Regions from separate parts of the Bradyrhizobium sp. WSM2793 genome, predicted to be linked through region 2. Evidence: riboswitches for the same ligand, from Rfam matches in the RefSeq annotation. Region 2 holds a riboswitch; the other holds the start of a gene.
What was found. A riboswitch is a leader RNA that binds a small molecule or an ion and turns the genes downstream of it on or off. The one in region 2 is predicted to bind glycine.

Region 1 (12,213 bases), on a different contig from region 2:
CGGAGAGAACCGGATGCGGTCGGGATCGGTGGCATCCGCCTCGCGATCACGCACGACCGGACCGATACCGGTCATCACCTCGCGTTCCGGCAGGTGACCGTGGCGGACGACGCGCTGATGGCCGTCCGCGGTCTTCAAATCGGCATGCTTGCCGAGAAAGTCCTCGACCTCGGCCTCGACCGCCTGGGCGAGAAGGGTACGTGCCCCGTTGCGCAACACTTCTGTGAGTTGATCGGCGACGTTTCCTGGCTGAATCAGCTTGATGATGTTATCTTTGGACACGGCATATCGCTCCTTCGGTGGAGAAGTGGAGGCGTCAAGCACCCCCACGATATGCCGCCTTTCCGATTCCCACCGTCACCAACTTTCGGCGTGCTCCCACGAGACGCCAGGAAATCCGAAGCGGCAAGCCCGGCCCAGCCTGACGAGTAATCCGGATATTTTGCACTGAGCGTGGCGCGCGGCGCTTACGTTCGCTGACTGAACCGTTTCCTATTAGCCGCGGACGAGGCGAAGCAAACGACAAACGGCGACGCCGCTCGAACTCGTGCGCAGTTGAGTTGCAAATTGGAAATTCCGTTTTGGCGTCCTGTAAATAACTCAAGGGTAAAATGGACTAGTGCGCAGTCCCCTCCGCGGCAGAGGTCATTAGCCGCTGACCAAGTATCAGTGCGTCCGCTTTGGGCAACTCAATTCCTAAGCCCGTCTCACCAAAATAGAATATCATCATCGTTGCCATTGATTCTCTGCCCGGAGCAACGTTATGCTCGGAAGAAGCGACAACACTCGACGAAACTTCTTCGTCCGTAGTTCGGTGCGGTGGTTCTTTGTCCGCTACCCGATAGGCCACTTTTGCAGCTTCCAATGAATTTCCAGCGACCCTGCTAGCTTCTTTGGTGGGGAAAGTGATCCGCCCCGCGGCCCTTGAGAATGCTTTATATGAGCGTCATCTTCTCGTCGGTGGCCTTAATGTCTACGCTCAGATCACCCAGTCGTTTCCTCGGCATCATCAGCTATTTTGGTGAGAAGCATGCCAACGGCGCACTTCGCCGTTTCTCGTCGCGAGATAGTCGTTAAAGCCAATCGTACGAATAGCGAAAATAAACTTTAAGACAGCGAGCACTAGTACCACAAACACTTAGGGCAATGTCGGCTGTATCTTGGGTTCGTCGTGTGAACCAGCGCGAACGACTCTGATGCGGATGTGTCCTCTCGGCTACGTTCTTATCGCATGTCAAGAAACTCCGGCGGGATCCGCCGATAGAGGCAGCAGCGTCCATGCCTCCGCTTGCATATTTCTGGTCGATGGTAACTGAAGTCGGCTAAGAGGCTGAACCTACCCATTCGGCAAGCTCCACTTGCGGAGGTTGGCGTTTCAGCCGCTTGACGCCGGGCCATGTTGACGCCGAGGAGCTCGGGCCGCGGCTTGAGCCGCGGCCCGAACATCAAGTCACTGCAGGACCCAGGAGTTCCACATTGCGCTGTTCTTCTCTAGATTGCTCTTGCCGGAGGCATCGGTCTCGGTCCACCATGCGATATTTAACTCGATCGCGTGCGCCAAGTTCTCCGGATAGGTGGGCAACAGCTTCGCGCGCTCCGGAGGGAGGAGGTCGAAGGCCCGTTTGTTGAAAGGACCCAGAGCCTGCAGCTTGACCATCGCGGCTTGACTTTCGGGTCGTGACGCGAACTCGATGAACTTTACGGCATTCTTGTAGTTCTTCGCCCCTTTCAGGATGGTGTAGTAGTCGTTTTGCAGAAGCGCCTGGTTCCACACGTAATCGACGGGCGCCCCCTGCTCTTTGGCTTGCTGGATACGACCTAAGGAAGACGTTCCGATGAACGCTTCGCCGGAGATCAACGCCTCAGGCCCCATCGCCCCAGTTGTCGACCATTTCACAACGTCGGGTTTCACGCGCGTGAAGCCGTCGTAGGCGCGTTTTAGATCGATCGGATAGAGCTTATCCGGCGACACGCCATTAGCGAGAAGCGAGGCCTCGAGAGGGCCGACCACGAAGTTTCCGGCATGGATGACCCTTGGACCAGGAAACTTCTTGGCGTCCCAGAAATCGGCCCAGCTCTTCGGTCCGTTCTCCCGTGTGTAATGCTTCGTGTTGAAGGCGATAACCAAGACATAGGCGAATGTGCCGACCCCGTACGGCGTCACCTTGTCCTTGGGAAAGTCGGCGAAGGTCTTCTTGTCGATCGAATCATAGTCGATCTTCTGAAGCAGGCCCTCCTTCAAGAGCACGAAATAATAAGTCGGTTGCGTCGAGTAGACGTCGCATTCTGGACTTCCCGAATTAACCATTGCCCGCACCTTCGCCAGCGGTTGTTCAACCGCCTCGATGACTTTGATACCGGTCGCTTTCTCGAACGGCTTGTATATTGATTCGCGCATCGCATCCGCGTAGCTGCCGCCGCCTGTGGACACGCAGACCTGCCCCAGGTCCTCGGCACGACCAGGCGAGCCGGACAGCAATGCAATTAACGCCACTCCAAATGAAACCAGCAACTTACTCCGCATTCACGCCTCCTTTGCGTTCATTTCGCTCATATGGAAATTCCCTCCGGTAGTTTCGCCACGCCCGCCGGGCGTTAGACGGGTTTTTCACCCTTGGCAGTCACCCGACGAAGGACGCGACGAGCGTTCGACGCGAAGGCGCCTCGAGAGTGACTTAGGCAGCGATTATCCCAGATAAGCACGTCGCCAGCTCTCCACTGGTGCTCCCAGACGAACTCGGGTTTTGTCGCATGTTCCCAGAGCTGCTCCCGTAGTAAGCTGGCTTCTTCCGCACGGAGACCTTGGATGAGGCCAGAGTCGCGGCGCCCCAGGAAGAGCGCTTTGCGCCCGGTCTCCGGATGCGTGCGCACGACGGGATGAACCGCACAGGGATTCTCGGTCGAATTTACGGAGTAGCCGAGTTTGCCACCGCCTTTGTCAAAGAGGGCTCGCCGCCCCTCCACCCTGTTTTTTAACGGTTGGGACAGTATCTCGTAGGCGGCGTACATATTGGAGAACCGTGTGTTGCCGCCGGCCGGCGGTATTTCTTCTCCGAAGAGAACGGTGGCCGATGCGGGATATTCGAACATCGCCATATCGGTGTGCCAAACCAATTCGCCCGCCCCGCCACCGCCAGCAGCCCTTCCTTCAGCAACAATGTTGGAGATGACCTCGATCTCAGGGAGAAGGCCCGCGCGGTTGTAGTCGAAAAATGTTACGATATGCGGCTCGCCAAAGTGCCGCGCTAGCCCAACGAGCTGCTCATCAGAGAGTTTCTGTCCTCGAAAAAGCAGAAGAAGATGCTCAAGCCAGGCCGCACGCAGCCGGGATACGATGGGTTCTTCGAGAGGCGCCGAGAGGTCGACGCCGCGCACCTCCGCTCCAAGTGTTCCGCCGCTTGGTACAATGGTGAGCTCGCCGTCGAGCGCCGTAATGGGTGCAGCCGCCGCACTTCCGCGCGCCTTTCCGGCACTCATGCTCATGACGAGATTCCCTCAATTGCTGTCTTACTCTTCTCAGCTTGACAATTACATAAAGAACAGTCTGCGCTTAACGACGGCGAATATCAGCCCAGGATTGCAGCAATTCTGCAAATTGAGCGACGGCGTAGCGGATCTCAAGCTACCGCTGTACCGGAGGGCGCAACGAGCACCCGAGCGTCGCCCGGGAGAGAGCGGGTGATCGCCACGGTTCTGCAGACAAACGCTCGTCCGGCTGCTGTCTCAACCAAGCCATCCTGCGCCCAGACCCAACCCGCCTCACCAACTACCCTAAGCGTGTAGAGAACACCGGCGGCCGCGAACGGATGACCGCTCGGGATCGCGGAGCCGGACTATGACCAGCTAGAGAGCACAAGCGAAAGCCACGGACACAGATCGTGATGAAGCTGTGGTGCCTACAAGTCCGGCACGGCAAGCGCGGTTTGGCTCGGCCTTCTATAACCCGAAGCTGATGGCGCACTTCGCCGCGAATGGATTCATCAGCCGCGTCCAATCGCACAAGGTCAAAACCGCTGCCGAAGCAGACGCCGAAGGCCGACAGATCAGCCGAACATGCGCGCGCATGCCGGATATGCCTTTCGCAGCAAATAGGGCCAAAGATGGACGTACGACTGCGGACGATCGCCGGGCGAGCGCGGCGGCAAAGATTAGGCCGCCTGCCTCAACTAAAAATGAGTGGTGTCTTTGTCAGGCAGCCCCCGAGGGACTGCGAGCTGGGCACGTCTCGCCGATACAGCGGTTCGCGCGGACGCCAGCCACTTCGCAAAACTCAGACAGCATCATGACGGCTTTTGCCCTAGCCTGAGGATCAACGGGAATGGTGCGGGATGCGCACCAAACCCATTGTATCCGAAGAGAAACAGGAGATGACATCTGGTTCGAGCAAGTATCGTCCTGCCGCTTCAATAGTATCGCTATTTCCGACGACTGGCGTCCCCTTAAGCAACGACCGGTATCGTTCGAGAAGCACGAGACGTAAGCAATTCTGCCCCATCGTCGGTCACGACAACCACCTCTTCGTGGAGCATCAACTTCGGTGAGCCATCGAAATATGACGGATAAGTCGTGCTTGGTTCGATGTTGATGATCATCCCTGGCTTAAGGATGGTCCTATCTTCGGGCTGAACCGATGGCAATTCAGGCATCCATAACCCCATGGAGTGACCCATTCGCCCAATTGTGGTTGCTTTGCCTCGATTCTCTGGGCTGTTTAGTACATCTGACATCGCTGACCACACATTGCAAATCGGTATGCCAGGTTTCACTGCGGCGATTCCAGCTTCCGTCGCGTTCCAAACGATTTGATGCGCGTCTTGGGTATGCGGATCGGGTGCGCCGAAAGCAAAATGCCGATCGAAGTCGCTCCAATAGAAGTTGAACAAACAACCGGCATCAATAAACAGCAGATCTCCATCAGAGAGAACCTTATCTGCCGGCACACCATAAGGACGCGTATAGCCCCCACGACCAGAGACTGCCGATATCCTGGGCGTCTTGTCGGCACCACGAGTGAAGCACTCAAGCTCGAAGAGCCGGCAAACCTCTCGTTCCGTCATGCCGAGACGCAGTTTTGGCAGCAAATTATCAAAAGCTTCCGAAACACACCGGCACACAATACGAATTCGTTCAATCTCCGATGATGACTTGATCATCCGCAAGGGAGTAAAAATCGGGTCCGAAGCGTCGGCAAATACGCGAGGCCTAATCTCATCAGCTACGCGCATGAAGTCTCCGACAGGCATGCCAAGCCGGCTTTCCGCGCCTAGCTCTGTCCCGATCTTTGCATGGTCTGGCAATAGCTCGTTGACGACTTTGGCAAGCATGGAAACGCCCTCATCTTTCGGATTCGGGCCTGGCCAAGTGCGGTAATTCTTTATCCAGGTAGTTTGCTGATAAAATTCATCGAGCCCAGTCGGAAGTATTGCGATAGCCTCGCCGGACGAAGGGATAAGAAGAAAACGCGGCCGGGTGGTCGCAAATGGCGTCACGGCAGGTTCACCGACAAAGTAGCGTATATTGTGCTCGGAAGTTACGAGAAGCGCATCGAATGCGTATTGCTTCATCAAACGGCGCGCCCGCTCGACCCGGTTTTCGTATTCCGTTTGCGAAAACGGAATGTGAGGAATCGTTGTAATGCCAGTCTCAAGAGCGGTCATAGCTTTTCTCCAAGGAACGCCCTAATCGGGCGGTAGGGGGTGCGGGAATGCGATTACGAAGTCGGACAGGCTGATTTGGTGAGTGCCCTGTCAGCAGGCTCGGCCGAAGGTCAGCAATTTTCTGAAGCAGAGTTTTTCCAACCTGGTAATCAAGCCCAAGTTGGATGAGCAGGACCATTGCCGGCTCAAGCGTATTGTCCTCAAGGCACAGGGCCGATGGCTGAGAACGGCCGATTTCGCCCACTGGACGATATCTTCCCGTGGATGCTTCACCAATGCGTGGACGGGCGCAACTCTTGTCTGACATCCTGCAGGGCAGAACGTCATAGGCAGCTCTTGGGAACACGCTCGTTCGTCTGGCTCCAATAAGCAAGCATACCCTATCGGCTTTGGTAAGGGCCCGTGCCGCCGAATGCTCATCATGCGACCTTATTGTCTGTGAGAGCCGCGCGCATTTTTTTGTGCGAAATCATTGGAACGCAAAGTTCTTCAGCAAGCAGACGTGCCACTCCCTTATAGGGAGCCTTAAGTTTATCGTGGTACATGATGCCTTGAACCCCACCGACGATCGAATCCACGCAAGCCCTTAGATCAACTAACCGGCTTTCGCGATCATAGCCGTCCGATACGAGCCAGTGGTTTGGCAACACGTGACTTGCCGCTATCGGGAGTCCATCGCCGAGCTGCAATACTGCCCCGGTGAAGCTTGGTTCGAAGTGAACGCCGCACATGCAGAGGACGGATTGCACGGAATCTTCCATATGGTCGAAGGTACGCAAGAGAGCTCGCGCCACTACTTGAGCAGCAAGAGGATTCGTCCAATCCGCAGGCGAGCTCCCGATTTCGATATCGATAGCAGAAGGGCCTAAGTCCGCGAGACGGGTACCAGGATTACCAGCCTTGACGCCCGACCAGTGCGTCGCTTCCAAGCAGGTCTGAAAATCGTAAAGCCCAGAAGCGATGCGCTGGCCTTCGATCGCGAGGAGAAGCCCCCGTTTAATCCGGGGGTCTACTGGGCTGAAGGTGCCGCTCGCTAGGTCTCCGGTTGTTTGAACCGTGAAGATCGCATTCGGTGCATTGGCACCTTCGTGCCAATTCACGATACCGATAACATCAGCATCCCCGAAGCGATCATTCAAGATCGGCGCATAGCGCGCATAATCGCTACTCACGACTTCGCTAGTCGCCACAATCGATACGGTTGCGTCACGCAAGCCTGGGACGTCGAGCACCGGACGCCCATCAATCTCTGCCCCTGTCGGAAAAAGAGTGCACTCGGCCTTTAGGGCATTTAGAACGTGACTCGCTACCGGATCTTTTTCGGGGACGACGCAGAAGATGAAGACTGCACGTCTCATCGCAACGACTCCCTTTCAACCGAGAGAACTTGCCAAGTTTCGAGATCCATGATGACGCAAAAAGCCTGTCTTGAATTCGGCCAAGGAAGGTTGAAAGGTTCTAGAAATGCGGTACACCTTTCAATGTGCCCTTCGAGTTGATCGAGCACCGATGCGAGTGTGCTGGGAATCGATGCCCGCCGGCGCGAGCACCGCTCGCAACGGCGCCGGGCACCAGCTGACCCTTCCTAATCGATTGGCAGCTCTAGAGCGGTACTGGCTGGTAACTGAACGAGTTGGCAAGTACCGCACTCTATCGCCAAAGTGCTATGGCAGCTGATTTCATTGTACGCCGACCAAAAATCACTCTCGTCACCGGTCGCAGGGAGTATCGAGCGGCCAAATCATGTTCGCGGACCTCCACCGTTCCCGACACACACAATCAGATCAATGCGTGGCGCGTGCGGCTTCGTCGAAGCCGTACATTACCTCCATCGGTGTCGCGAAGATTAGACCTGCCCTCGCGCTGGTGTCGTGCATATTTTGGACAGCCTCCGCAGCATTGCTGCGTTCCACCGGATAAGGCGCGGGAAAGCCGCAAATGTCGAGCAGCTATGATCGCCACAAGCAGGTTCACGCTACCGATCCCAGCGATGCGATTCCTTTTGCCCCTTTGCCGATGTTGAGGATATCTCAGCTTGACATGTGGCAGCGCGCCTGAAAATGTTGCCGTGTCTGACGAAGGTGTGCGGGAGAGTGCGTTGAGCCAGCAGGGCCATCGCCGCCGACGGAGCAACTCCCCAAGGAAACTCTCAGGCCCAGGACCGCACGCCGAGGACAATCTGGAGAGAGGTGCCATTTGGCACCCACCGAAGGGGACCGCTACCATCAGATAGCGGAGCAAGCTCTCAGGTGCAGGGACAGATTTGGGGCGGAATATGGCCAACGCCATTTCACCGTTCACCCCAGTCTTGGAGCACTGATGAGTACGATCACCATTATCGGATCCGGCATCACCGGAGTTACCACTGCTTATGCGCTGGCCGCTCGAGGCTATTCGGTTACAGTGTTTGACCGCCTGCGTTATCCCGCAATGGAGACGTCGTTTGCAAATGGCGGTCAATTGTCTGCAAGCAACGCCGAAGTCTGGAACAGCACAAGGACTATTCTCAAAGGCCTCAGATGGATGTTGCGCAATGACGCGCCATTGCTGCTAAACCCAAGCCCGAGTTTTCACAAGTATACTTGGTTGGCCGAGTTCGTCGGCCAGATTCGACACTACCGCCGCAACACGATCGAGACGACCAGGCTCGCGATCGCCGCGCGGCAGCATCTATTTGATCTTGCCGATCGGGAGGATATTGACTTTGACCTAGAGCGGCGGGGGATTTTGCACGTCTACTCCAACAAGGCCGAATTCGATGCAGCTTCTCGTGTGAACGAGCTGCTGCTACAGGGTGGACTCGACAGACGCCCCGTGACACCTTCCGAGATGCGCGTGATAGAACCCGCCCTGCAAACCCAGTACTATGGCGGATTCTTCACCCCGTCTGATTCAACTGGCGACATCCACAAGTTCACGCGCGGTCTCGCTGCGGCCTGCGAGCGAAGAGGTGTGCGCTTCGTTTTCGGGGCACAGATTTGCGACATGCGTGCTGATTCAGAAGGTGTTCGCATACGCTGGCAAGAAGATGGGGCGGTCAAGAAGGAATTAAAGTCTCAAAAAGCGGTAGTCTGTGCGGGGATCGGCAGCCGCCGAATTGCTTCAATGGTTGGAGACCGCGTTAATATCTATCCTGTAAAGGGATATTCCATTACGGTGAATCTCGCGGATGAAGCAAGCCGGATTGCCGCGCCATGTGTCAGCCTCCTCGACGAGGCAACGAAGATCGTCACAAGTCGGCTCGGACAAGATCGGTTTCGTGTCGCAGGGACCGCGGAATTCAACGGAGAGAACCGCGACATACGGGCGGACCGGATTAGACCTCTGGTGCGTTGGGTGGAGCGATTTTTTCCCGGTGTATCAACCGCGCAGGTAGTGCCGTGGGCGGGCTTGCGTCCGATGACACCTAGCATGCTGCCTAGGGTCGGCCGGGGAAGAAGGCCGAACATCTTTTACAACACCGGCCACGGTCATCTCGGCTGGACATTATCGCCTGTGACAGCTGAAATGGTTGCCGATGCGATCATGACAGATGAGCCCGGCAGATTACGGGAGCGTGACTGATCCGCAGCGGACCTAGCTCGGCCGGTCGCGGGATGTTGAGTTGACCAGTATACGCCCGCTTTAGTTTGCGTGGTGGTCGCTGTTCAAGATGGCACCCTCGGTTTGGCCGAGTTCGGTCTACCGTGCGCGCCACGGTGATCAGCGTCTCGCCGGTGGGGTCGGAAACCAGATGGAGATGGAAATAATTGTTGGAGGTCGGCACGAAAACTCAGATAACCTTAGCTGCCGAATGACAGGGCCGCGGCACGTGTGTCGCCCCTTCCGTCCGCACCTCTTCCCAATGGTCTTGCGACGGGCCGAGCTCGGGGATCACTCTGTCGGGCGGTTTTCGCGACCTCACACGCACAGCTCTGCGCATTGCGCAATCATCTCCGCGGGCACAGCCGCAGCGGCGCAGATACACGCGAGGTAGGACGGGTCGAGTGTGGCGGCCAGCTCGAATGTTGATTCCAGGAAGGCCTATGCGCTCACGGCACTGGATTAGGTGATCTTGCAAAACTTTTGAGTGTATTACCTGCGAGTACCCGACATTTGATCGGTCTTGTTGGTTGCAGCTAAACACCAACGGCTTTCGAGCATTTTACTCCCAGATCTGTAACCCGCTGAGACAGTGGCCGCTCGCCAAAGTGGCCGCCGCTTCCCGCCGGGTGTAGTGATGAGTAGCGAAATTGAGAAGCTGCGCCATCTCCGCGGAGAAACGGAGAAGTCCTCCATCCGCCAAGTCACACAACTTTTCGGAGAGTTAGACCGTGTTGTCAACATGCGCCTTGGCCAATCGAAATCCGGTAATCACCCTTTCTATGTCTTCCGCGCTATGCGCCGCACTTACCTGCATGCGAATCCGCGCAGCACCTTGCGGTACGACAGGATACGAGAAGGGAACGACGAGGATGTCGCGCGCCAGCAAAAAGTCGGCGATCTGGACGGCGATCGCTGCGTCACCAGTGATAACGGGCACGATGGGATGATCGCTGCCCGAAATTTGGAACCCCAGATTGCTCAGTCCTTGGCGAAGCTGATATGTGCGGGCGGCGAGATTTTGCCTTAGATCGTCTGCATTTTCTGCCAAGTCGATCGCAGTCAACGAAGCCTCACAGAGCGCCGGCATTAACGAATTCGAAAAGAGGTATGGGCGCGCACGCTGCCGCAGCCATGCGATGATCTCACCACGGCCCGAGACGTAGCCGCCCGACGCACCGCCAAGCGCCTTACCAAGCGTGCCGGTAAGAATATCAACCTGATTTTCCAGCGCGTGCCGGGCCGGCGTTCCACGCCCCCGGGGACCAATGAATCCCACAGCATGAGAGTCATCGACCATGACCAGGGCGCCATAGCGTTTCGCGAGACCGCAGATTCCAGGCAGATTCGCGGCGACGCCATCCATTGAAAACACACCATCGGTGACAATAAGTACCGTACGGCAGTGACGCGCCTCGCGCAAAGCGTTCTCGAGTTCGCGCATTTCATTGTTTGCGTAACGGAATCGCTTCGCCTTGCAGAGCCGAATTCCATCTATGATGCTCGCATGGTTCAAGCTGTCGCTAATCACCGCATCTTCCGCATCGAGCAAAGCCTCAAAGAGACCGGCGTTCGCATCGAAGCACGATCCGAACAGGATCGTGTCTTCCGTCCGGAGGTAGTCGGTAAGTCTCCGTTCGAGCGCTCGATGAACGGAGTGTGTTCCACAAATGAAGCGAACCGATGACATTCCAAAGCCATGTCGTTCGAGACCCGCATGCGCGGCTTGCACCAGGGCTTGGTGGTTGGAGAAGCCGAGATAATTGTTGGCGCACATGTTGAGGATCAAGCGCTCGCCCGATGCGCGCAGGTGGATGTGCGCGGACTGGGGTGAGACAATTTCCTGTTCGGTTTTCAGGAGTTTGCGCGACGACAACTCATCAAGGTCGTCACGAAGTCGCTCGGAAACTTGCTGTGGCATGGTTCATTTTCTATCAGGAATAGATGACGGCTGTCGACCATGCCGGATCATCATGCTTTCGCCAGTAAAGGTCCATAAGGCATCGGGTGACGGAGCCGACGTCCCCTTTACCGATCGCGGCCCCATCTATACGTGTCACGGGCATAATGCCGCCCGCGGTCGAGGTGATGAACACCTCGTCAGCTGCTTTGATCTCAGAGCGGCTTATATCAGCGGCCGCAACTGAAAGCCCAGTCTCAGCGCAAAGATCGAAGACAGTCCGGCGCGTAATGCCCGGCAACACCCCAAATGCGGGTGTCCTCAAGGTTCCATTCTTTACAAGGAAGACATTGAAGCCAGGCCCCTCCGCAATGTGGCCGTTCGTATCCACGATCAGTGCAGTCTCAGCCCCTTTGTCATAGGCGTCGAAGAGGCCGTTCACGAGATCGAGCCAATGGTAGTTCTTGATCGCGGGATCGACCGATTTGGGGGGAATGCGGACCATGTTGCTGATCGCGACGTGCAAGCCTCTTTCCAGTTGCTCCTTGTTGGCAACCGACCCAAAAGGGATAGCAAACGCGATAAAGCGGTTCTCCGCCTGGCGAGGATCGCGACTGAACGTCGGCGACGAACCGCGCGTGGAGATCATCTCGACGTATGCCGATTTGTGGCCCGACAAAGCGACACAATTATTGAGGATGGTTGTTATTTCTTCGCGATCGTAGGGCAGCTTCATTCGCAAACGCTGAACACCTCCCAAAAAGCGGTCAAGGTGCAAGTCCAATCGGAAAAAACTGCCATTCCAGACGTGAACCGTGTCATAGGTCGCATCAGAGTGCAGGAACCCCCAATCCAGCACAGATATCTTGGCCTCTGACATCGGCAGGTACTGCCCATCCATGAAGGCAACGCCGTGCGGGTAGCGCCGTCGGTCGATGTGATGCTCATCGACAGTTGAAGGCGCACCTGGAAGCTGTGTTGTCGGGGCAGTCATTTTCTATCCTTCCAATCCGGTTAACTGGTCAGGGCAATTGAGCCTTGACGAACCCCGAGCCGTTAATTGCGGGAGTGGCG
Region 2 (20,141 bases):
TCGGCGCGGGTGTAGGCGCGCTTCCAATCGTCGTCCACGATGTCGTGCACGGTGTGCGGGGCGTGGCGCAGCGGCGAGGCTTCGATCTTGAAGCGGCCGGCCTCGACCTCGGCGATCTCTTTCCGGATCGCGATCATGGCATCGCAGAACCGATCCAGCTCGGCCTTGGATTCCGACTCGGTCGGCTCGATCATCAGCGTGCCTGGCACCGGGAAGCTCATGGTCGGGGCGTGGAAGCCGTAATCGATCAGGCGTTTTGCAATGTCGTCGACGGTGACGCCGGACGTCGTCTTCAGCGGACGGGGGTCGACGATGCACTCATGCGCGACGCGGCCCTTGGCGTTCTTGTAGAGCACCGGGAAGTGCGGATCGAGGCGCGCTGCGATGTAATTGGCGTTGAGGATCGCGATCTCGGTGGCGCGCTTCAGGCCTTCGCCGCCCATCATCAAAATGTAGATGTAGGAGATGGTGAGGATCGAGGCCGAGCCGAACGGCGCCGCCGAGACCGGGCCGACCGAAGCATCGCCTTGGGTCGCGGGGTGACCGGGCAGGAACGGGGCGAGGTGCGCCTTGACCCCGATCGGGCCCATGCCGGGGCCGCCGCCACCGTGCGGGATGCAGAAGGTCTTGTGCAGATTGAGATGGCTGACATCGGCGCCGTAATCGCCGGGCCTGCTAAGGCCGACCTGCGCGTTGAGGTTGGCGCCGTCGAGATACACCTGGCCGCCATGGCCATGCACGATGTCGCAGATCTCGCGGATGTGCTCCTCGAACACGCCGTGCGTCGAGGGATAGGTGATCATGACAGCGGCGAGGTCGCTCGAATGCTTCTCCGCCTTGGCGCGGAGATCATTGACGTCGACGTCGCCGTTTGTCTCGCAGGCGACCACCACCACGTCCATGCCGACCATCGCGGCCGAGGCCGGATTGGTGCCGTGGGCGGAGGAGGGGATCAGGCAGATCTTGCGATGGCTCTCGCCGCGCGCGGCGTGATAGCCGCGGATGGCAAGAAGTCCGGCATATTCGCCCTGCGCGCCGGAATTCGGCTGCAGCGAGATCGCGTCATAGCCGGTGATGTCGCACAGCCACTTTTCCAGCCGCGCGAACAGCGCGTGATAGCCTGCCGCCTGCTCACGCGGCACGAATGGATGCAGCGAGCCGAACTCCGGCCAGGTCAGGGGCATCATCTCGGTGGTCGCATTCAGCTTCATGGTGCAGGATCCCAGCGGGATCATGGCGCGATCGAGCGCGAGGTCGCGGTCACTGAGCTTGCGCATGTAGCGCAGCATCTCGGTCTCCGAACGATGCGCGTGGAAGACGGGATGGGTGAGGAAGGAGGTCGCGCGCTTCAGTGCCTCCGGCAGCGCCTCGCGCGTGGTCGCCTCTAACTCGGCATAGGCGAGCTTGCCGCCGAACGCGCGCCAGACTGCTTCGACCGTCGCGGGCGTTGTGGTCTCGTCGAGCGCGATGCGCAAGCTGGTGTCGCCGACCCCGAGATTGATCTTCTCGGCCGCCGCGCGCGCGACGATCTCGGCGCGCCTGGCGCCGGCATCGACGCTGAGCGTGTCGAAGAAATTCTCGCTGTCAGGCGCAAAGCCAAGCTTGCGCAGGCCGCTCGCGAGCACGGCGGCGCGGCGATGCACGTTGCGCGCGATCTGTGAGAGGCCCTCGGGCCCGTGATAGACCGCATACATCGAGGCGATCACGGCGAGCAGCACCTGGGCGGTGCAGATGTTGGATGTCGCCTTCTCGCGGCGGATGTGCTGCTCGCGGGTCTGCAGCGCGAGGCGGTAGGCCGGTGCCCCGCGCGAATCCACGGAGAGGCCGACGATGCGGCCGGGCAGCGAGCGCTTCAGCGCATCGCGCACTGCCATGTAGGCCGCGTGCGGTCCGCCATAGCCCATCGGCACGCCAAAGCGCTGGGCCGAGCCGATCGCGATGTCGGCCCCTAACTCGCCCGGCGAGGCGAGCAGCGTCAGCGCCAAAAGGTCGGCGGCGACAATCGCGAGTGCGCCCTTGGCCTTCAGCGTGGCGATTGCAGGCCGGAGGTCGCGCACCGCGCCGGAAGAACCCGGATATTGCAGCAGCGCGCCGAGCACGTCGGCCTGGTCGAGATCGGTGAGGGGATCGCCGACGACGAGAGTCCATCCGAGCGGCTCGGCGCGGGTGCGCATCACGGCCAGCGTTTGCGGATGCACGTCCTTGTCGACGAAGAACGCTTGCGCTTTCACCTGCGAGTGACGCTCGGCGAGCGCCATGGCTTCGGCGGCCGCGGTGGCTTCATCGAGCAGCGAGGCGTTGGCGACGTCGAGCCCGGTGAGGTCGCAGATCATGGTCTGGAAGTTGAGCAGCGCTTCCAGCCGGCCCTGGCTGATCTCGGGCTGGTAGGGCGTGTAGGCCGTGTACCAGGCCGGGTTCTCCAGGATGTTGCGCTGGATCACCGCGGGCAGGATCGTGCCGGAATAGCCTTGGCCGATCAGCGAGGTGAAGACCTGGTTCTGCCGTGCGAGCTCGCCCATATGCGCGATCGCCTCGGTCTCGCTGAGCGGCTTGCCGAGGTCGAGCGGGGCGGCCTGCCGGATCGAGGCCGGCAGCGTCTCCGCCATCAGCGCGTCCACACTCTTGGCGCTGACGGTTTCGAGCATGGCGGTGACATCGCGCGCCGACGGGCCGATGTGGCGGCGAACGAAACTGGCGGCGGTGTCGCCGTTGGTCTTGCGGTGCGCGGTCATCGCTTGCTCCATCGTCCTTAAGCCGTGTGCGCCTTGTAGGCGGCTTCATCCATGAGGCCGCCGAGTTCGCTTCTGTCGGCCATCTTGATCTTGAAGAACCACGCCTTGCCTTGCGCGTCCGAGTTCACCAGCGCCGGCTCGGCCGCGAGCTCGGCGTTGGTCTCGAGCACTTCGCCTGTCACGGGCGCGTACACGTCGGAGGCCGCCTTGACGGACTCGACCACGGCGGCGGCTTCCGCCTTCTTCAGCGTGCGGCCGACCTTGGGCAGTTCGACGAACACGACGTCACCGAGCTGCTGCTGGGCGTAGTCGGTGATGCCGACGGTGGCGACGTCGCCCTCGATGGCGAGCCATTCATGGTCGGAGGTGTACAGCGTCGTGGTCATTCTCGAATCCTCAGCGTTTGTAGGTGTTTTTGACGAAGGGCATGGCCGCGACAGCGACCGGCAGACGCTGGCCGCGCACCTCGGCGAAGAGTTGTGTGCCGAGCGCGCTCGATGCGGTGGGCACATAGCCCATCGCGACCGGCGCATTCAGGCTTGGGCCGAAACCGCCCGATGTGACTTGTCCGATCGGCTCGCCGCCCGCGTCATTCGCAAACAGCAGCGCGCCCTCGCGCACCGGCGCGCGTCCCTGGGCGAGCAGGCCGACGCGGCGGCGGGCCGCGCCGTTGTCGAAATGGGCGAGGATTTTTTCGGCACCGGGAAAGCCGCCGGCGCGCGCGCCCCCGCTGCGGCGGCTCTTCTGCACCGACCATTCCAGCGCGGCCTCGACCGGCGTGGTCATGGTGTCGATGTCGTGGCCGTAGAGGCAGAGCCCGGCTTCCAGCCGCAGGCTGTCGCGGGCGCCCAGGCCGATCGGCAGCACGTCGGGATTTTCGAGCAGCGTTTTGGCGAGACGTTCCGCATCGGCCGCGGGAACCGAAATTTCAAAACCGTCCTCGCCGGTGTAGCCGGAGCGCGAGACGAAGCAGTCGAGGCCGGCCACCTTGCGCGGGCCGGAATCCATGAACTTCATGGCGGGCGCCTCTGCACATAATGTCGCCAGCGCCGCCTCGGCCTTCGGCCCCTGCAGCGCGATCAGCGCACGATCTGCGAGGGAAGCGATGATGCAGTCGTCAGAGAGATTCGCGCGCAGATGCGCCTCGTCGGCGTCCTTGCAGGCGGCGTTGACAACCAGGAAGAGGTGATCGCCGAAATTGGCGACCATCAGGTCGTCCAGAATGCCGCCGTCGGCGTTGGTGAACTGGGCGTAGCGCTGCCGTCCCGGCGCGATCGCCACGATATCCTGCGGCACCAGCCGTTCCAGCGCGCGGGCGGCGTCCTCGACCCTGCCGGATTTCGGCCGGAGCGCGATCTGGCCCATATGGGAGACGTCGAACAGGCCGGCGGAGGCTCGGGTGTGGAGGTGCTCCTTCAGCACGCCCGCAGGGTATTGCACGGGCATGTCGTAGCCCGCGAACGGCACCATCTTGCCGCCGAGGGAGACATGAAGCCCATGAAGGGGCGTACGTTTCAGGGAATCTTGGTCGTCGCGCGCTAGCATCACAGGGGCCCTCGGCGGTTCCCCCGGGACGATTCCCTGAGGACACCAGTCGAAGCCCCATCTGTCGCTGTGCCTGAGAGTATTATCCCGTCGGCGGGAGCCATCCGGGTCTAAACCCGTCGGCGCCTCTTTCCAGATGCTGTCAAAGCCACGCGGTCCTTTTGCCTGAGAGTTTCCGGGGCGGTTGCTCCTTCGGCGCCGGCTGCCTAAAGCCGGTCTCTCCCGACGTGGCCGTACGATACAGATGGGTACAGACCACAGCGGGGCCAAGCCTGTCAACGCGTCCGCTTGCCCTATCAACGGGATTGCAGCGGGGATTGAGCGGCTGCGGCAACCCTCTGATCTCCTTGCACAGTTTCTGGACAGCGAAGCTGGCCTTGTCTAAAAGCGCTGTAGCCCGCAGATATCAGCCTAAATGTCAGGTTTGGATGGCCTATAGCGGGTCCAAGCACACCCGATTGGATGAACATGAGCGGCGTCAACGAGATCAGGTCGACCTTTCTGAACTTCTTTGCCGAGAACGGCCACGAGATCGTGTCGTCCTCGCCATTGGTGCCGCGCAACGATCCGACGTTGATGTTCACCAATGCCGGCATGGTGCAGTTCAAGAACGTCTTCACCGGCGTCGAGAAGCGGCCCTATCAGCGCGCCACCACGTCGCAGAAATGCGTGCGCGCCGGCGGCAAGCACAACGACCTCGACAATGTCGGCTACACCGCGCGCCATCTCACCTTCTTCGAGATGCTCGGCAACTTCTCGTTCGGCGACTACTTCAAGGAGCGCGCGATCGAGCTCGCCTGGAAGCTGATCACCAAGGATTTCGGCCTCAACAAAGACAAGCTGCTCGTCACCGTCTACCACACCGACGACGAGGCGCACGGGCTCTGGAAGAAGATCGCCGGCTTCTCCGACGACCGCATCATCCGCATTCCGACCTCCGACAATTTCTGGGCGATGGGCGACACTGGTCCGTGCGGCCCGTGCTCGGAGATCTTCATCGATCGGGGCGATCACATCTGGGGCGGCCCTCCGGGCTCGCCGGAGGAGGACGGCGACCGCTTCCTCGAATTCTGGAATCTCGTGTTCATGCAATATGAGCAGGTGACGAAGGAGGAGCGCGTGGATCTGCCGCGTCCCTCGATCGACACCGGCATGGGCCTCGAGCGCATGGCCTGCATCATGCAGGGCGTCGACAGCGTGTTCGAGACCGACCTGTTCCGTCATTTGATAGATGCGACATCGTCCGCGCTCGGCAGTGGACCGAATGAGCAGACCGTCGCCTCGTTCCGCGTCATCGCCGACCATTTGCGTTCCTCGGCCTTCCTGGTCGCGGACGGCGTGCTGCCCTCGAACGAGGGCCGCGGCTATGTGCTGCGCCGGATCATGCGCCGCGCGATGCGCCATGCTCAGCTGCTCGGTGCCAAGGAGCCGCTGATGCACCGCCTGGTCTGGGCGCTGGTGCGCGAGATGGGCCAGGCCTATCCCGACCTGATGCGCGCGGAGAACCTGATCGAGGAAACGCTGCGGCTGGAAGAGACCCGCTTCCGCAAGACGCTGTCGCGCGGCCTTGCCATCCTCGACGAGAAGAGCGCGTCCTTGAAAAAGGGCGACATGTTCGACGGCGACGTCGCCTTCACGCTGTACGACACCTACGGCTTCCCGCTCGACCTGACGCAGGACGCGCTGAAGTCGCGCGGCATCGGCGTGGATCAAGCTGCGTTCACCGACGCAATGGAGCGCCAGAAGGCCAAGGCGCGCGAGTCCTGGAAGGGGTCCGGGGAAGCTGCGTCCGAGGCGATCTGGTTCCCGCTGCGCGAAAAGCTCGGCGCCACCGAATTCCTCGGCTACGAGACCGAGAGCGCCGAAGGCGTGGTGTCGGCGCTGGTGAAGGACGGTGCAGAGGTCGCCAGCCTGAAGGCCGGCGACACCGGTGCGATCGTGCTGAACCAGACGCCGTTCTACGCGGAGTCGGGCGGCCAGGTCGGCGACACCGGCGTGCTCACGGGCGAGGGCGGCATCAAGTTTCGCGTCACCGACACGCAGAAGAAGCTCGGCGATTTCTTCGTGCATGTCGGCAACGTGGAGAGCGGCGAGCTGAAGCTCGGCACCGCGCTGCAGCTCGAGGTCGATCATTCCAGGCGCTCCTCGATCCGGGCGCATCATTCGGCGACGCATCTCATCCACGAGGCGCTGCGCCAGGTGCTCGGCGACCACATCGCCCAGCGCGGCTCGATGGTCGCGCCGGATCGCCTGCGCTTCGACTTCGTGCATCCGAAGCCGATCACGGCAGAGGAGCTGGCCCGCGTCGAGGACATCGCCAACGACGTGGTGCTGGAGAATGACGAGGTCACCACGCGTGTGATGGGCGTTGATGAGGCCCGCGAAGCCGGCGCGCGCGCCCTGTTCGGCGAAAAATACGGCGACGAGGTTCGCGTCGTCTCGATGGGCCGGACCGCGCGCGAGCGCGGCGCCAACGCGCTCGGCTGGTCGGTCGAGCTCTGCGGCGGCACCCATGTCAAGCGCACCGGCGACATCGGCCTGATCACGCTCACCGGCGAGAGCGCGGTTGCTTCGGGCGTGCGCCGCATCGAGGCGCTGACCGGCAATTATGCGCGCAGGCACGCCAACGAGACCATGGCGCTGGCCAAGACCGCGGCGAACGAGCTGCGCACGTCGCTCGACGACGTTCCGGCGCGCATCACCGCGCTGATGGAGGAGCGCAAGAAGCTCGAGCGCGAGCTCTCCGACGCCCGCAAGAAGCTGGCGATGGGCGGCGGCGCTTCGGCCGGCAGCAATGGCGCAGCTTCAGGCGTGCGCGAAATCGGCAACGTCAAGCTGATGGCGCGCGCGGTCGAGGGCATCGAGATGAAGGATCTCAAGAGCCTCGCCGACGACGGCAAGAAGCAGATCGGCTCCGGCGTGGTCGCCATTGTCGGCGTCACCGAGGACGGCAAGGCCGGCATCGTGGTCGGCGTCACCGCGGATCTCACCGCGCGCTTCAACGCGGTCAACCTCGTGCGCGTTGCCTCCGAGGCGCTCGGCGGCAAGGGCGGCGGTGGCCGGCCCGACATGGCCCAGGCCGGCGGCCCTGACGGGGCCAAGGCGACCGAGGCGCTGGCGGCGATCGAAAAAGCAATGGCAGGCGCGTAAACGGCCATGCGCCCCGGTCTGCGAGGGCGTGGGCTTCGCGATCCCAATTTGAGGGATCGCCTCTACGAATTGCTGGAGCACGATCCGCTGGCTTATTCAGCCGGATCGCGCTTCATCCAGCTCATCATCGGCGTCATCGTGCTCAATGTGGCCGCGATGATCCTCGCCTCGGTGCCGGAGCTGGACGCCCAGTTCGGCACGGTGTTCTCGGCCATCACCGTCCTGTCCGTGATCGTGTTCGCGCTGGAATATCTGGCGCGGCTGTGGACCGTGGCGGGCCACACCCAGCGCAAGGGCTCCGCGCTGTCCGACCGGCTGGGCTACGCCTTCTCCGCGCTCGGCATCATCGACCTCATGGCGTTCCTGCCGGCGGCAATCGTGCTCGCCACCGGCCGGCACGCGACGCTGGCGGCGCTCGGGGTGCTGCCGTTCTTCAAGCTAATCCGCTATTCGCCGGCGATGCGCTCGTTGCTCGCCGCCGTGCATGCCGAGCGTCGCGCGCTGATCGGTTGCATCGTCATCCTGATCGGCGCGGTCCTGACCTTCGCCTCGCTGCTCTACGCCATCGAGCGCGACGTGCAGCCTGACAAGCTCGGCACCATCCCGCAGGCGATGTGGTGGGCGATCGTGACGCTCGGCACCGTCGGCTATGGCGACGTCGTGCCGGTGACGCCGCTCGGCAAGCTGGTCTCCACCTTCGCCATCATCTCAGGCTTCGCCATGATCGCGCTGCCGGTCGCGATCATCTCCACCGCCTTCGCCGAAGAGGTGAAGCGGCGCGATTTCGTCGTCACCTGGGGCATGCTGGCGCGGGTGCCGCTGTTCTCGCATCTGTCTGCCGCGGAGATCGCCGACATCATGCGGCTGTTGCGCGCGCGCACCATCGAGCAGGGCGAGATATTGGTCCGCCGTGGCGATGTGGCCTCGTCGATGTATTTCATCACCGCCGGCGAGGTCGAGATCGCGCTGCCGAGCCAGCATGTGCACCTCACGGACGGCACCTTCTTCGGCGAGATCGCGCTGCTGCATAAAACAAAGCGCAGCGGCACGGTGACGGCGACGCGCAAGACGCGCCTTTTGGTGCTCGACGCCCAGGATTTTCACGCTTTGATCGAACGGATGCCGACGCTCGCCGACCACGTCCACACCACCGCCAAGGCACGGCTTGCCGACAGCGGCGATCTCGCGCTCGCGGAGCTGGCGCAGGCGGAGAAAGACGGGACCGACCGCTGAGCGGTCAGCCTTTCTTCAGGAAAACATACTCGGCCGAGTAGGGTGCGCTCCTGAACTCGCCGGCCTTGTCGCACGCGCCGTCGAGCTTGCCGCCATGGGTGTTGATGCGCTGCACGGTCGTCACCGGCGTCAGTACACCGCTGCCGCGGCGGGCGGTTACGTCCAGCTTCAGCCAGGGGATATCGGCCGCCGTTGCGCCCGGCGCGTTGCCAATGGCCTTGCCGACGACGGCGCTGCCGTCGGCGAGCTCCCAGTTCGGGCCGGCATAGTGCCGGCCGATTGTCTTGCCCTCGGACAGCAGCGTCGCGATCGGTTCGCGGAAGGCCCAGGCGAGCTTGCCGTCGGTGCCGGCCTTGCACTCATAGACCTGCGCGCCCTCGGCGTGGACGCTAAGCACGACGCTCTCGCCCGGCGCGGCGATGGCGTCGGGGAGCGGCTCGGCAGCCCCGGCCGGTCCGATCAGGGCCGCGAGCAGCATGGTGGGGCCGGCAAGCTTGATGAACATGGTGGCATCTCCGCGCAAGGTCTCAAAAAGAAACGGGCCGCGCTGTTGCGCGGCCCGTGATGATGTCTGGCCCAGTCGGGCGAAATTGCGGTCGGCTCAGGCCGCCAACTCTTTCGTGAGGTTCTCCGCGACCTTGTCGAGGAAGCCGGTGGTCGAGAGCCAGCGCTGGTCGGCGCCGACCAGGAGCGCGAGGTCCTTGGTCATGTAGCCGGCCTCGACGGTGTCGACGCAGACCTTCTCCAGCGTGTTGGCGAACTTGGCGAGCTCGGCATTGTTATCGAGCTTGGCACGGTGGGCGAGGCCACGGGTCCAGGCGAAGATCGACGCGATCGAGTTGGTCGAGGTCTCCTTGCCCTTCTGGTGCTCGCGGTAGTGGCGGGTCACCGTGCCGTGGGCGGCTTCGGCTTCCACGGTCTTGCCGTCGGGGGTGAGCAGCACCGAGGTCATCAGGCCGAGCGAGCCGTAGCCCTGCGCGACCGTGTCGGACTGCACGTCGCCGTCGTAGTTCTTACAGGCCCAGACATAGCCGCCGGACCATTTCAGCGCCGAGGCCACCATGTCGTCGATCAGGCGGTGCTCGTAGGTCAGGCCCTTGGCGTCGAACTCCTTCTTGAACTCGCGGTCGAAGATGTCCTGGAAGATGTCCTTGAAGCGGCCGTCATAGACCTTGAGAATCGTGTTCTTGGTCGAGAGGTAGACCGGATAGTTGCGCAGCAGGCCGTAGTTGAACGAGGCGCGGGCGAAGTCGATGATGGAGTCGTCGAGATTGTACATCTCCATGGCGACGCCTGCGCCGGGCGCCTTGAACACTTCCTTCTCGATCACGGTGCCGTCCTCGCCGACGAACTTCATCGACAGGGTGCCCTTGCCCGGGAACTTGATGTCTGTGGCGCGGTACTGGTCGCCATAGGCGTGGCGGCCGATGATGATCGGCTTGCTCCAGCCGGGAACCAGGCGCGGCACGTTCTTGCAGATGATCGGCTCGCGGAAGATGCAGCCGCCGAGGATGTTGCGGATGGTGCCGTTCGGCGACTTCCACATCTGCTTGAGGTTGAACTCCTTCACCCGGGCTTCATCCGGGGTGATGGTGGCGCACTTGACGCCGACGCCGACCTTCTTGATGGCTTCGGCGGCGTCGATGGTGACCTGATCGTTGGTGTGGTCGCGGTACTCCATGCCCAGGTCGAAATACATCAGCTCGACATCCAGGAACGGGTTGATCAGCTTGTCCTTGATGTACTGCCAGATGATCCGGGTCATCTCGTCGCCATCGAGCTCGACGACGGGATTGGATACCTTGATTTTTGCCATGATCGGGGAAGCCTCTTGGGAACGGCGCTTTTGGCGCGCCACGGGAATATCCGCCGCCTCTTAGCACCCAGACGCGGCGGGCGAAAGCCAAGGGATTATGCACTTTTAGCTCATCCAGCTTCCCCAGACGTGGGGGCAGGGCCGCCCTGCCGCAGGGCCGGATCCGAGGATCCAGTGGAGATTCAAAAGTCGATTCCAACCCGTTATTTCCCTTGAGAATTTCGTCAGGACAGGCAAACGAGGCGGACAGCGCCGGCCGGCCCAGGGACGACTTGGGAAAGGCTGGCTTGAATCAATTCCTGAGAGTGCCCTGGCAAGGCCTTGAGACGAAGAGTGAAAGCGAAACGAGATGTCGGGGACTGACAAGAGCAAGGCGGGTTTGTCCCTCGACGGTCCCATCGTGATCCTGGTCGAGCCGCAGCTCGGGGAAAACATCGGCATGGCCGCGCGCGCCATGGGCAATTTTGCGCTCGGCGCCTTGCGCATCGTCAACCCCAGGGACGGCTGGCCCAACATCGCGGCACAGCGGGCCGCCGCCGGCGCCGACCACATTCTGGAAAAGGTCGAATTGTTCGGCACGGTCGAAGAGGCCGTCGCCGACCTCGACCTGCTGTTCGCCACCACGGCTCGCCCGCACGACCAGGCCAAGCCCGTGGTCGGGCCGGAGGCAGCCGCCAGCGAGATCGCAGGTCACGTCGCGACCGGCGGCAAGGCCGGTATCCTGTTCGGCCGCGAGCGCTGGGGCCTGACCAACGAGGAGGTCGGCCTCTCCAACCGCATCATCACCTTCCCGGTCAACCCGGGCTTCGCCTCGCTCAACCTCGCCCAGGCCGTGCTGCTGGTCGGCTATGAATGGTTCAAACTGATGACCTCGGGCGAGCTGCCGCACGCCATGCCGGAGCGCTCCGAGCGCGCCTCGCAGCACCAGATGCAGGCCTTCTTCGACAACCTCATCCGCGAGCTCGACAAGGTGGAATTTTTGCGCCCGGCCGAGAAGCGCGACACCATGCTGGTGAACCTGCGCAACATCTTCAGTCGGATGGAGCCGACCAAGCAGGACATGCACACCCTGCACGGGGTGATCATGGCGATCGCCGAGGGACGCAAGGGCCCGGCCAAGGGCGGCGTGCTCGACGGCGAGCAGGCGACGCGCCTGCGCGCGCTCTTGGCCGAGCACGGGCAGGGCGGCGGCGTGCCCGACAGCGGCTCGACCGTGCGCGGCCTCGCCCGCCTGCTTCGCCGCAACCCGACCGATGCCGAGCGTCTGCTCTGGCAGGCTTTGACCCGCGACCGTCGCTTCGCCGGCCAGTTCAAGCGCCAGACCCCGGTCGGCCGCCACATCCCGGACTTCGTCTCCTTCCCGCATCGGATCGCGATCGAGCTGGTCAATCCGGGCGAGGGGGAAGCGATCGCAGCGGATCGCGCATCGCGGCGGGCCTGGCTCGAGGCGCGGGACTATCGGGTGCTGGAGATTCGCGCCGCGGATGTGGAGCGGGATCTCGAGGCGGAGCTGGCGCGGCTGCAGGGGATGATCGAGCAAGCGATGTAGGTGCCGTAAGGCATAGCTCTCGTAGGGTGGGCAAAGCAAGCGTGCCCACCATCTCTCGCTGATCATCAAGAGAAGGTGGGCACGGCGCTTACGCGCCTTTGCCCACCCTGCGGCACTTCCTGCTGGTCGGCAGCGGATGACGTCAGCGCTGAAACACGACCTTGCCGCCCACGAGCGTCATGTCCACCTTGATGTCCTTGATCTGCTCCTCCGGCACCGCCGTGTAATCCGCGGAGAGCACCACGATGTCCGCAAGCTTTCCGGGCTCAATGGTCCCTTTACGTGCTTCATCGAACGTGTAGCGCGAAGCCGCGCTGCTGTAGAGCCGTAGGGCCTGCTCGCGCGTAATGGCTTCTGCCGCGCCGTAGACGTTTCCGTTGGGGTCCTTCCTGGTCACCATAATGTACATGTTGAGGAAGGGGTTGATCGGGTTGACGGGAAAGTCCGTCCCGGCGCCGAGACTATTGAGGCCCATTTTTTCGATTAACGTCCTGGTCGGTACGGCGCGGTCAGCGGTCGCTTTCCCGAGAAATCGTTCGACGGTCGCTGCCTTATCCCACATGAAAGCGTTCTGGAAATCGACACGGGCTCCCAGCTTCTGCGCCCGCTCCATCTGTTCTGGCCGGATCAGGCTGGCATGAATGAGGACGAAGCGACGGTCTCGGATCGATTTCTCCTTATCCGCGGCCTCGAACGCATCGAGCACCTGGTCAATACCAAGGTCACCCACCACGTGGACACCGACCCGCCAGTCATATCGGTGGCAGATGGAGACGAGTTGTTTCAATCGCTCAGGTGTCTGCTGCGCAACGCCATGATAGTTGTCATGTGACTCGGGATACACCTCGCGCATGAGCGCTGTCTTCAGCGTCATGCCGCCGTCGTAGAAGATCTTGATTCCTGCGAACTTCAGCCAATCGTCGCCAAAGCCTGAAGAGGCCCCATTGCCTGCCATGATCGCTTCCCACGCGGTCAGATCGGCCGGGGGCTCCGGTCGAAACATCACGCCGGTGCGCAATGTGGCTTTCCCGGATGCGACATGCTTCTGCAGCATGCGGATATCGCGTGCCTCTGTCGCGCCTTCGACCACGCTCGTGATACCGAAGCTGTTCAGCACACTTTCGGCAATCGTGAATTGCCGCATCTCATCGTCTTCTGTCCAGGGCGGTACGGCCTTCTCGACCCGATCGATCGCCGTCTCCACCAGCACGCCGGTCAATTCACCGGCCGCGTCGCGCTCAAACTTTCCCCCGTTCGGATCCGCGGTGGTCTTGTCGATTCCGACCCGCTGTAGAGCCATGCTGTTCGCCATCGAGAAATGCCCGACGGTGCGAAGATAGACCGGATTGTCTGGAGCAACGCTATCAATCTCCTGCCTGGTCAGATATCGCTTCTCGGCCAATTGTGAAGGCGGATGCCACGCGCCACCTACAATCCACTCGCCCGGCTTCTTCTTCGCAGCGAATGCCTTGATGGCCTCGAGCGCTTCGGCGACCGTCTTGGCTCGGCCCATGATGACGACATAGTCGCCAAGACCAGCGGCCTTGAAGTGAGCGTGTGTATCGATCAATCCGGGGATGACGGTCTTGCCAGCCACATCGAGCACGCGGGTCCGAGCGCCGGCGAGCGACCTCATCGAAGCACTGGTTCCGGTTGCGATGATCTTTCCATCCGCGACGGCCACTGCCTCCGTGATCGTCGATCGCTCATCCAGCGTCAGAACCTTTCCGTTGATGAGGACCAGGTCTGGCGCGTTGAGCTCCGGCTGCTGCGCCTCAACATTTGCGACGCCAGCGAACCACATGCCCGCGGCAACGATTGCAAATGCCATTAACTTGCGAACCATCACGTCCCCCTGGATCTTGTTTTTTCTGGACGAAGATTTTCAAGGGTATCTTTGATCAAACACGGGTTCAACGCTTCTCAAGGCCTGGCAGCGTCCACATGTTGGGCAAAGTGGATCGCGCCCCGGGCCAGCCGAGCGGCTGGCAGGCCCGGGCTGGTGCCAGGCGCTCGTGTCGCCCCTACGAAAGACGCCCGAGCTGCACGTCGCGCTCCACCGCAATCCATGTCTCTCGCCCCGTAGCCGCGGACCAGGGCCGCCTTGTCGTCGGAGCCGACGCCGGCGACGACGCGCAGGCCGAGATGACGGCCGAGGTCGACGGCGGCAAGCCCAACTCCGCCGGCCGCGCCGGTAACGAGCAGCGTTTCGCCGCGCTCGACTCGCGCAACGGCGCTTCGCGCCTTTGCCTACCCTACGAGATCAATGCAAGCTCACACCGCCTCTAACTGATCCGCCGCGCGCTTCTTCTTCGCCTTCGATTGCCCGAGCAGCGGACCCGCGGTGAGCGCTGCCGTGTCTGCCACGCCGGGATCACGCGAGATCATCGCGGCGACGATGGCACCGTCGATGATGAGGCCGAGCTGATGCGCGAGCATTGCGGGCTCGCTCGAGCCCAGCTCGGCGGCGAGCTTCTCGATGTGGCCGAGTACGATCTTCTTGTGCTTCAGCGCGATGTTGCGGAATTGCTTGGCGTCCTTGTCGTGCTCGCCGACCGCGTTGATGAAGGGGCAGCCGTAGAACCGCTCTTCGGCAAACCAGCTCTTCAGGGCCGGGAAGATGCGCGTCAGCTTGGCCTGCGCGTCGCCGCCGCCATCTTCCATGGCGCCGATGAACCATTCGCGCCATTGCTTGCCTTCGCTCTCCAGCACCGCGTTGACGAGGTTGGTCTTGGAGCCGAACAATTTGTAAAGCGTGGTCTTCGCGGTGCCGGCCTCCTCGATGATCGCATCGATGCCGGTGGCGTTGATTCCGTTCTTGCAAAACAGATGCGAGGCGGCGCTGAGCAGGCGCCCGCGCGCGGATTCGTCATCGCCGGCGCCTGAATGCGGCGCGTTCTTCTTCGACGACATCTTGTTCAGTGAAGGCTTGTTCAGTGAAGCTTTGGCCATGGATTGCAACTTAATCGCAGCCGCGCGGTATCTTCAAGTCGCATCTGCTCCGCGCTAAAAAGATTCGCACTGGCGATCTCATCTGCATGGCCTTTGAGCAGAGCGCGGCTGATCAATCCGCAGGCAGCCATCGCTAAGCGGCTCCAATGCCTCGCATTTCGTTTTCGGTCTCGTCTGGCACGCTCCATGCAAGGAAACAGACCGTTCGGTATCCTGCCGTTTTCCACGGCTGCCAGGGAGAAGATGATGACTGCCGTCGTTCAAAAGACAGTGCTGACGGGGTGCCTTGCGCCCATCGACAAGAATGGCCTCGAGCAACTGATCGCGAGCGGCAAGGCCAATCCGAAGGTCGTCAAGACCTTGAAATGCAAGACGGTCGCGGAAGGCAGATTCCGCCACGCCAACTACATCCGCAATCTGCAGCCCTATATCGTCGACGAGCCGCCGGGGCTGCTGGGCGACGACACCGCGCCCAATCCGTCGGAAGCCTCGCTTGCTGCGCTCGGCTCGTGCCTCGCGGTCGGCCTGCACGCCAACGCCGTGCATCGCGGCTGGATCGTCAACAAGCTCGAGCTCGAGCTCGAAGGCGATCTCAACATCACGGCGGTCTGGGGCACTGGCGACACCTCGGACAAGCCGGTCGGCTTCACCGATGTCCGCGTCAAGGTCGACATGGCGTGCGAGGGCGTCTCGCAGGCCGAGATCAACGCACTGGTCGCCCATGTGAAGAAATGGTCGCCGGTCGCCAACACCTTCACGCGCCCGGTCAATCTCGAGGTCGGCATCTAGCTGTTAGCAACCAGGACAAGGTGCGGGAGACGATCATGGAGTCACTGGCTTTATCGCGGGCCGAGGTTTTGGATCAGCCCGCACCGTCCATTGCAGGGGAGGTGGCGCGGATCGCGCGCGAAGATCTCGCGTCGCTTGCCCCCGGCATCGACGACGGCTCGGTCTATCCGGCCGAGGTGCTGCGCAAGTTCGGCGCGGTCGGCGCCTGGGGCAGTCACGTGCCGCATGAAGGTCCCGCGGATCTGCGCTGCGCGATCCAGGCGATGGCTGCGATCGGGGAGGTCTGCGGCGCCACGGCCTTCATGGCCTGGTGCCAGAACACGCTGGTCTGGTACGCGGCCAACTCGACCAATCTGAAGCTGGCAAAACGTTTCGGCGATGCGTTCTCGACCGGCCGCGTGCTCGGCGGCACCGGGCTTTCCAACCCGATGAAGAGCTTTTTCGGCATTGAGAAACTGAAGCTGAAAGGCAAGAAGGTCGAGGGCGGTTATATCGTGCGCGGCGCGCTGCCCTGGGTCTCCAATCTCGGCCCCGATCATTATTTCGGCACCATCTTCGAGCGTGAGGAGGATGAAGGTACTGTGATGTTCCTGGCCGATTGCTCGGACCCCGCGATCACGCTGACGCCGTGCAAGCCGTTCATGGCGATGGACGGCACCGGCACCTATGGCGTGCAGTTCCGCGATGTCTTCGTGCCGGACGAGCTGGTCCTTGCTGATCCTGCGGCGCCCTTCGTGAAGAAGATCCGTGCCGGCTTTATCCTGCTCCAGGCCGGCATGGCGCTGGGAGTGATCCGCGATTGCATCAACATCATGGACGAGGTCGGAAGTCCGCTCGGCCATATCAACCGCTATCTGCCGCAGCAGCCGGTGCATTTCCGCGATCTCGCTGCCGAGCTCGAGGCCGAGACCATGGCGCTGGCGCGCGATCCCTACAACGAGGACGAGACCTACTGGCGCAAGGTGATCGCGCTCAGGCTTCGCGCCGGCGAGGCCAGCGTCGCGGCGGCGCATGCGGCGATGCTGCATTGTGGCGCACGCGGCTATCTGAGGAGTCACCGCGCGCAACGACGGCTGCGCGAGGCCTATTTCGTCGCGATCGTCACGCCGGCTACCAAGCAGCTGCGCAAGATGCTCGCCGATTACTGAGCTTCACGAGTCCACCCCAGAAGACCACTTAACCTCAACGGAGAGGCTGCCAATGACGGACGTTCTGATCTCTGCCAGCGAACTTGCCGATCTCTTGAAGCTCGAACCCTGTGTCGTCATCGACACCCGCAATCCCGACGCCTATGGCGCCGGGCACCTGCCGGGCGCCGTGAACGTGCACGAGATCTTCACGTTTCTCGCGACCTCGACGCCGGAAGGCATGAGCGAGCTGAAGACCAAATTCGCCGACGCCTTCGGTGCTGCCGGCCTCTCCGGCAAGGAGACCGCCGTGATCTACGAGCAGTCGATGAATTCCGGCTTCGGCCAGTCCTGCCGCGGCTACTATCTGCTCACCATGCTCGGCTATCCCAAGGTGAAGGTGCTGCATGGCGGCTTCGACGCGTGGTCGGCCGCGGGTCTTCCGGTGACGAAGGATGTCCCGGCGCCGGCGAAGGCCTCGTTCGCGGTCGTGCCGGAAGCCGGCGATATCCTGATCGATGCGAAGACCATGCTCGCCGCGGTCGGCAAGCCCGGCATCGCCATTCTTGACGTGCGTGATGTCGACGAATGGATCGGCGACAGCTCTTCGCCCTATGGAAAGGATTTCTGCCCGCGCAAGGGCCGCATCCCCGGCGCGGTGTGGCTGGAATGGTACCGCATGATGAAGCCGACCGCGGAAGGGCCCCGCTTCAAGTCCAAGGACGAGATCCTGGCCGAATGCGCCACCGTCGGCATCTCGCCGACGACGCCGGTCTATCTCTATTGCTTCAAGGGCGCGCGCGCCTCGAACACCTTCCTGGCGCTGAAGAATGCCGGCGTGAAGGACGTCCGGATGTATTTCGGCTCCTGGAACGAATGGTCGCGCGATCCATCGCTGCCGATCGAGCAGGGATTGCCGATTGCATCGGGGGTGACGACCAAGGCGGCGTGAGCGCGCTTCCATCCAGCCTGACTAGATCGGGCCGTGTTGCCACGAAGGAAGTGCACTCCCTCTCCCGCTTGCGGGGGAGGGTTGGGGTGGGGGTGTTCCTCAGCGGGATTCCCAGTGTGGAGAGAGCCCCCACCCGGCGCTTCGCGCCGACCTCCCCGGCAAGCGCGAGAGGTGAAATGAGCCCGTGGCCAGCATCGAAGCTGATCGCTTCATGCCAAACCGTTGAGGCCAGTCCGCGAACGCGGCGCAATTCCCAGCGCCTTGATCCGCGAGGCCAGCGTGGTCGGCTTGATGTCCAGCATCTCGGCCGCGCCGCCGGGGCCGAAGACTTTTCCAGCGCAGGCCTCGAGCGCGGCCAAAATGTTGGCGCGCTCGTGGTCGCGCATTTCCGACGACGTCATGACGGCGGGACGCGCGTCGAGCTTCTGACGAGCGGCACCGCTAGGCGCTTGCGCGCCGGAGGCGTCAGGCAGATCGATGCGCAGGCGGCCGTTCTGCGACAGGATCGCGGCGCGCTCGATCACGTTCTGCAGTTCGCGGACATTGCCGGGCCAGTCGTAGCGGGTCAGCCGCCGCGCGTCGCCCTCCGACAGGCGCAAATTCGACTTCAACGCCTTGCTCTCGCGCGTCAGGAAGTGCTGGGCGAGCAGCGGAATGTCCTCGCGCCGCTCGCGCAAGGGGACGGTCTCGATCGGGAACACGTTGAGGCGGAAATAGAGGTCTTCGCGAAAGCGGCCGCGCTGGACCTCCTGCTTGAGATCGCGATTGGTCGCGGCGATGACACGAACGTCGACCGCGCGGGTGCGCGCCTCGCCGACGCGCTCGAAATGGCCTTCCTGCAGCACGCGCAGCAGCTTACCTTGGAGTTCGAGCGGAATCTCGCCGACCTCGTCGAGGAACAGCGTGCCGCCGTCGGCGAGCTCGAAGCGGCCGATGCGGTCGCGCGTCGCCCCGGTGAAGGCGCCTCGGACATGGCCGAAGAACTCGCTCTCGAACAATTCGCGCGGGATCGCGGCGCAATTGACGCGGATCAGCGGCCGGTCGCTGCGGGTGGAGTCCTCGTGGATGGCGCGCGCGATCAGCTCCTTGCCGGTGCCGGATTCGCCGTTGATCATTACCGCCGCGGTGGTTGGCGCCACCAGCTTGACCTGCCGCAGCGTCTTCTGGATCGCCTCGCTTTGACCGATGATGCCGCGCGGATTGGTCTCGATGCGGATTTCTTCCTGGAGATAGGCGTTTTCCAGCTCCAGCCGTTCGCGCAGGCGGTCGACCTCGGCAAGGGCGGCGTGCAGCTTCTCGTCGGCCTCACGGCGCTGGCTGACGTCGCGAAACACCACGACGGCGCCGACCACGACGCCGCGATCGCGGATCGGAGTCGATGTGTATTCGACCCAGGCGGGCGAGCCGTCCTTGCGCCAGAACACCTCGCCGTCGACCTGGTGCACGGCGCCGTCGCGGAAGGCGGCATAGATCGGGCAATCGTGGTTGTGATAGTGGCGGCCGTCGTGATGAGTGTGGTGGACGATCGGGTGGATCTCCTTGCCGACCAGCTCTTCGGCGGTCCAGCCGAGCATGCGCTCGGCCGCGGGATTGACGAAGGTGGTCTTGCCTTCCGCGTTCACGCCATAGATGCCTTCGCCGGCGGCGCGCAGGATCAGCTGGTTCTCGCGTTCGATGTCCTGAAACACGCGCTCGACCCGCTGCCAGGTCGAAATGCCGCCGCGCATGTGGTCTTCGGCGGCGGCATCGACATTGCGCCGGCGGCGCGCTTCGAGATCGGTCAGCGTCAGCAGCAGCAGCGAGCGGCCGTCATGCGGCAGCAGGCAGCCGGCATATTCGAGCCGGAGATCTTGCCCCGTGGCATGGCGGGGATTGAGCGCCGTGGTCCAATAGGCGCCCTTGTGCAGCACGGCCTGGGTGAAGACGGTGAGGGCGGCAAGCTCGCCGGCGTGGAGCGTGCTGGGCCTGGTCTGCCGGAGCAGGGCGCGGTCGTAGCCGAGAAGAGCACAGGCGGCGGGATTGGCATCGACGATCTGGTCGCCGTAGGGGTCGACCAGAAGCGTCGCCTCGACGGAGAATTCGAACGCCGCGATGCGCGGGTCGATGGCGGAAGCCACATCATCGTGGACGGGCACTGGCGTCGTTGCCATTACGAAATCTCGTCATTGAACTACGAAAATTCGTTTATCACGAGTTTTCGTAGTGGCCAAGCGCAGGCGAAATTACTGTGTCATCAAGGCGCTGGCCGCTTCTAGGGTCGTGGCATGCTCCTTGCGTAATTCCTCCCCGCAATGAC

Region 1: another riboswitch for glycine. It lies ahead of A3AS_RS0138860 (D-amino acid dehydrogenase); the one in region 2 lies ahead of gcvT (glycine cleavage system aminomethyltransferase GcvT).

The regions. Positions count from the first base shown of each region.
Region 1 is NZ_KB902825.1:941-13,153, forward strand. It holds partial or broken gene A3AS_RS44420 (IS256 family transposase) at 1-330, opposite strand, end outside; gene A3AS_RS0138835 (ABC transporter substrate-binding protein) at 1,451-2,524, opposite strand; gene A3AS_RS0138840 (TauD/TfdA family dioxygenase) at 2,596-3,483, opposite strand; gene A3AS_RS0138850 (Xaa-Pro peptidase family protein) at 4,440-5,657, opposite strand; gene A3AS_RS0138855 (D-aminoacyl-tRNA deacylase) at 6,077-7,015, opposite strand; glycine riboswitch at 7,734-7,831, shown strand; glycine riboswitch at 7,834-7,921, shown strand; gene A3AS_RS0138860 (D-amino acid dehydrogenase) at 7,977-9,221, shown strand; partial or broken gene A3AS_RS47995 (phosphoenolpyruvate synthase regulatory protein) at 9,340-9,423, opposite strand; gene A3AS_RS0138865 (glycine C-acetyltransferase) at 9,964-11,160, opposite strand; gene A3AS_RS0138870 (aminotransferase class IV) at 11,174-12,133, opposite strand.
Region 2 is NZ_KB902770.1:105,657-125,797, reverse strand. It holds gene gcvP (aminomethyl-transferring glycine dehydrogenase) at 1-2,732, opposite strand, end outside; gene gcvH (glycine cleavage system protein GcvH) at 2,750-3,118, opposite strand; gene gcvT (glycine cleavage system aminomethyltransferase GcvT) at 3,129-4,277, opposite strand; glycine riboswitch at 4,422-4,512, opposite strand; gene alaS (alanine--tRNA ligase) at 4,746-7,427, shown strand; gene A3AS_RS0105605 (cyclic nucleotide-gated ion channel) at 7,434-8,660, shown strand; gene A3AS_RS0105600 (DUF3455 domain-containing protein) at 8,665-9,165, opposite strand; gene A3AS_RS0105595 (NADP-dependent isocitrate dehydrogenase) at 9,262-10,476, opposite strand; gene A3AS_RS0105590 (TrmJ/YjtD family RNA methyltransferase) at 10,826-12,025, shown strand; gene A3AS_RS0105585 (amidohydrolase) at 12,168-13,871, opposite strand; partial or broken gene A3AS_RS49940 (NADPH:quinone oxidoreductase family protein) at 14,093-14,254, opposite strand; gene A3AS_RS0105575 (TetR/AcrR family transcriptional regulator) at 14,300-14,977, opposite strand; gene A3AS_RS0105570 (OsmC family protein) at 15,224-15,766, shown strand; gene A3AS_RS0105565 (acyl-CoA dehydrogenase family protein) at 15,802-16,914, shown strand; gene A3AS_RS0105560 (sulfurtransferase) at 16,967-17,845, shown strand; gene A3AS_RS0105555 (sigma 54-interacting transcriptional regulator) at 18,055-19,995, opposite strand.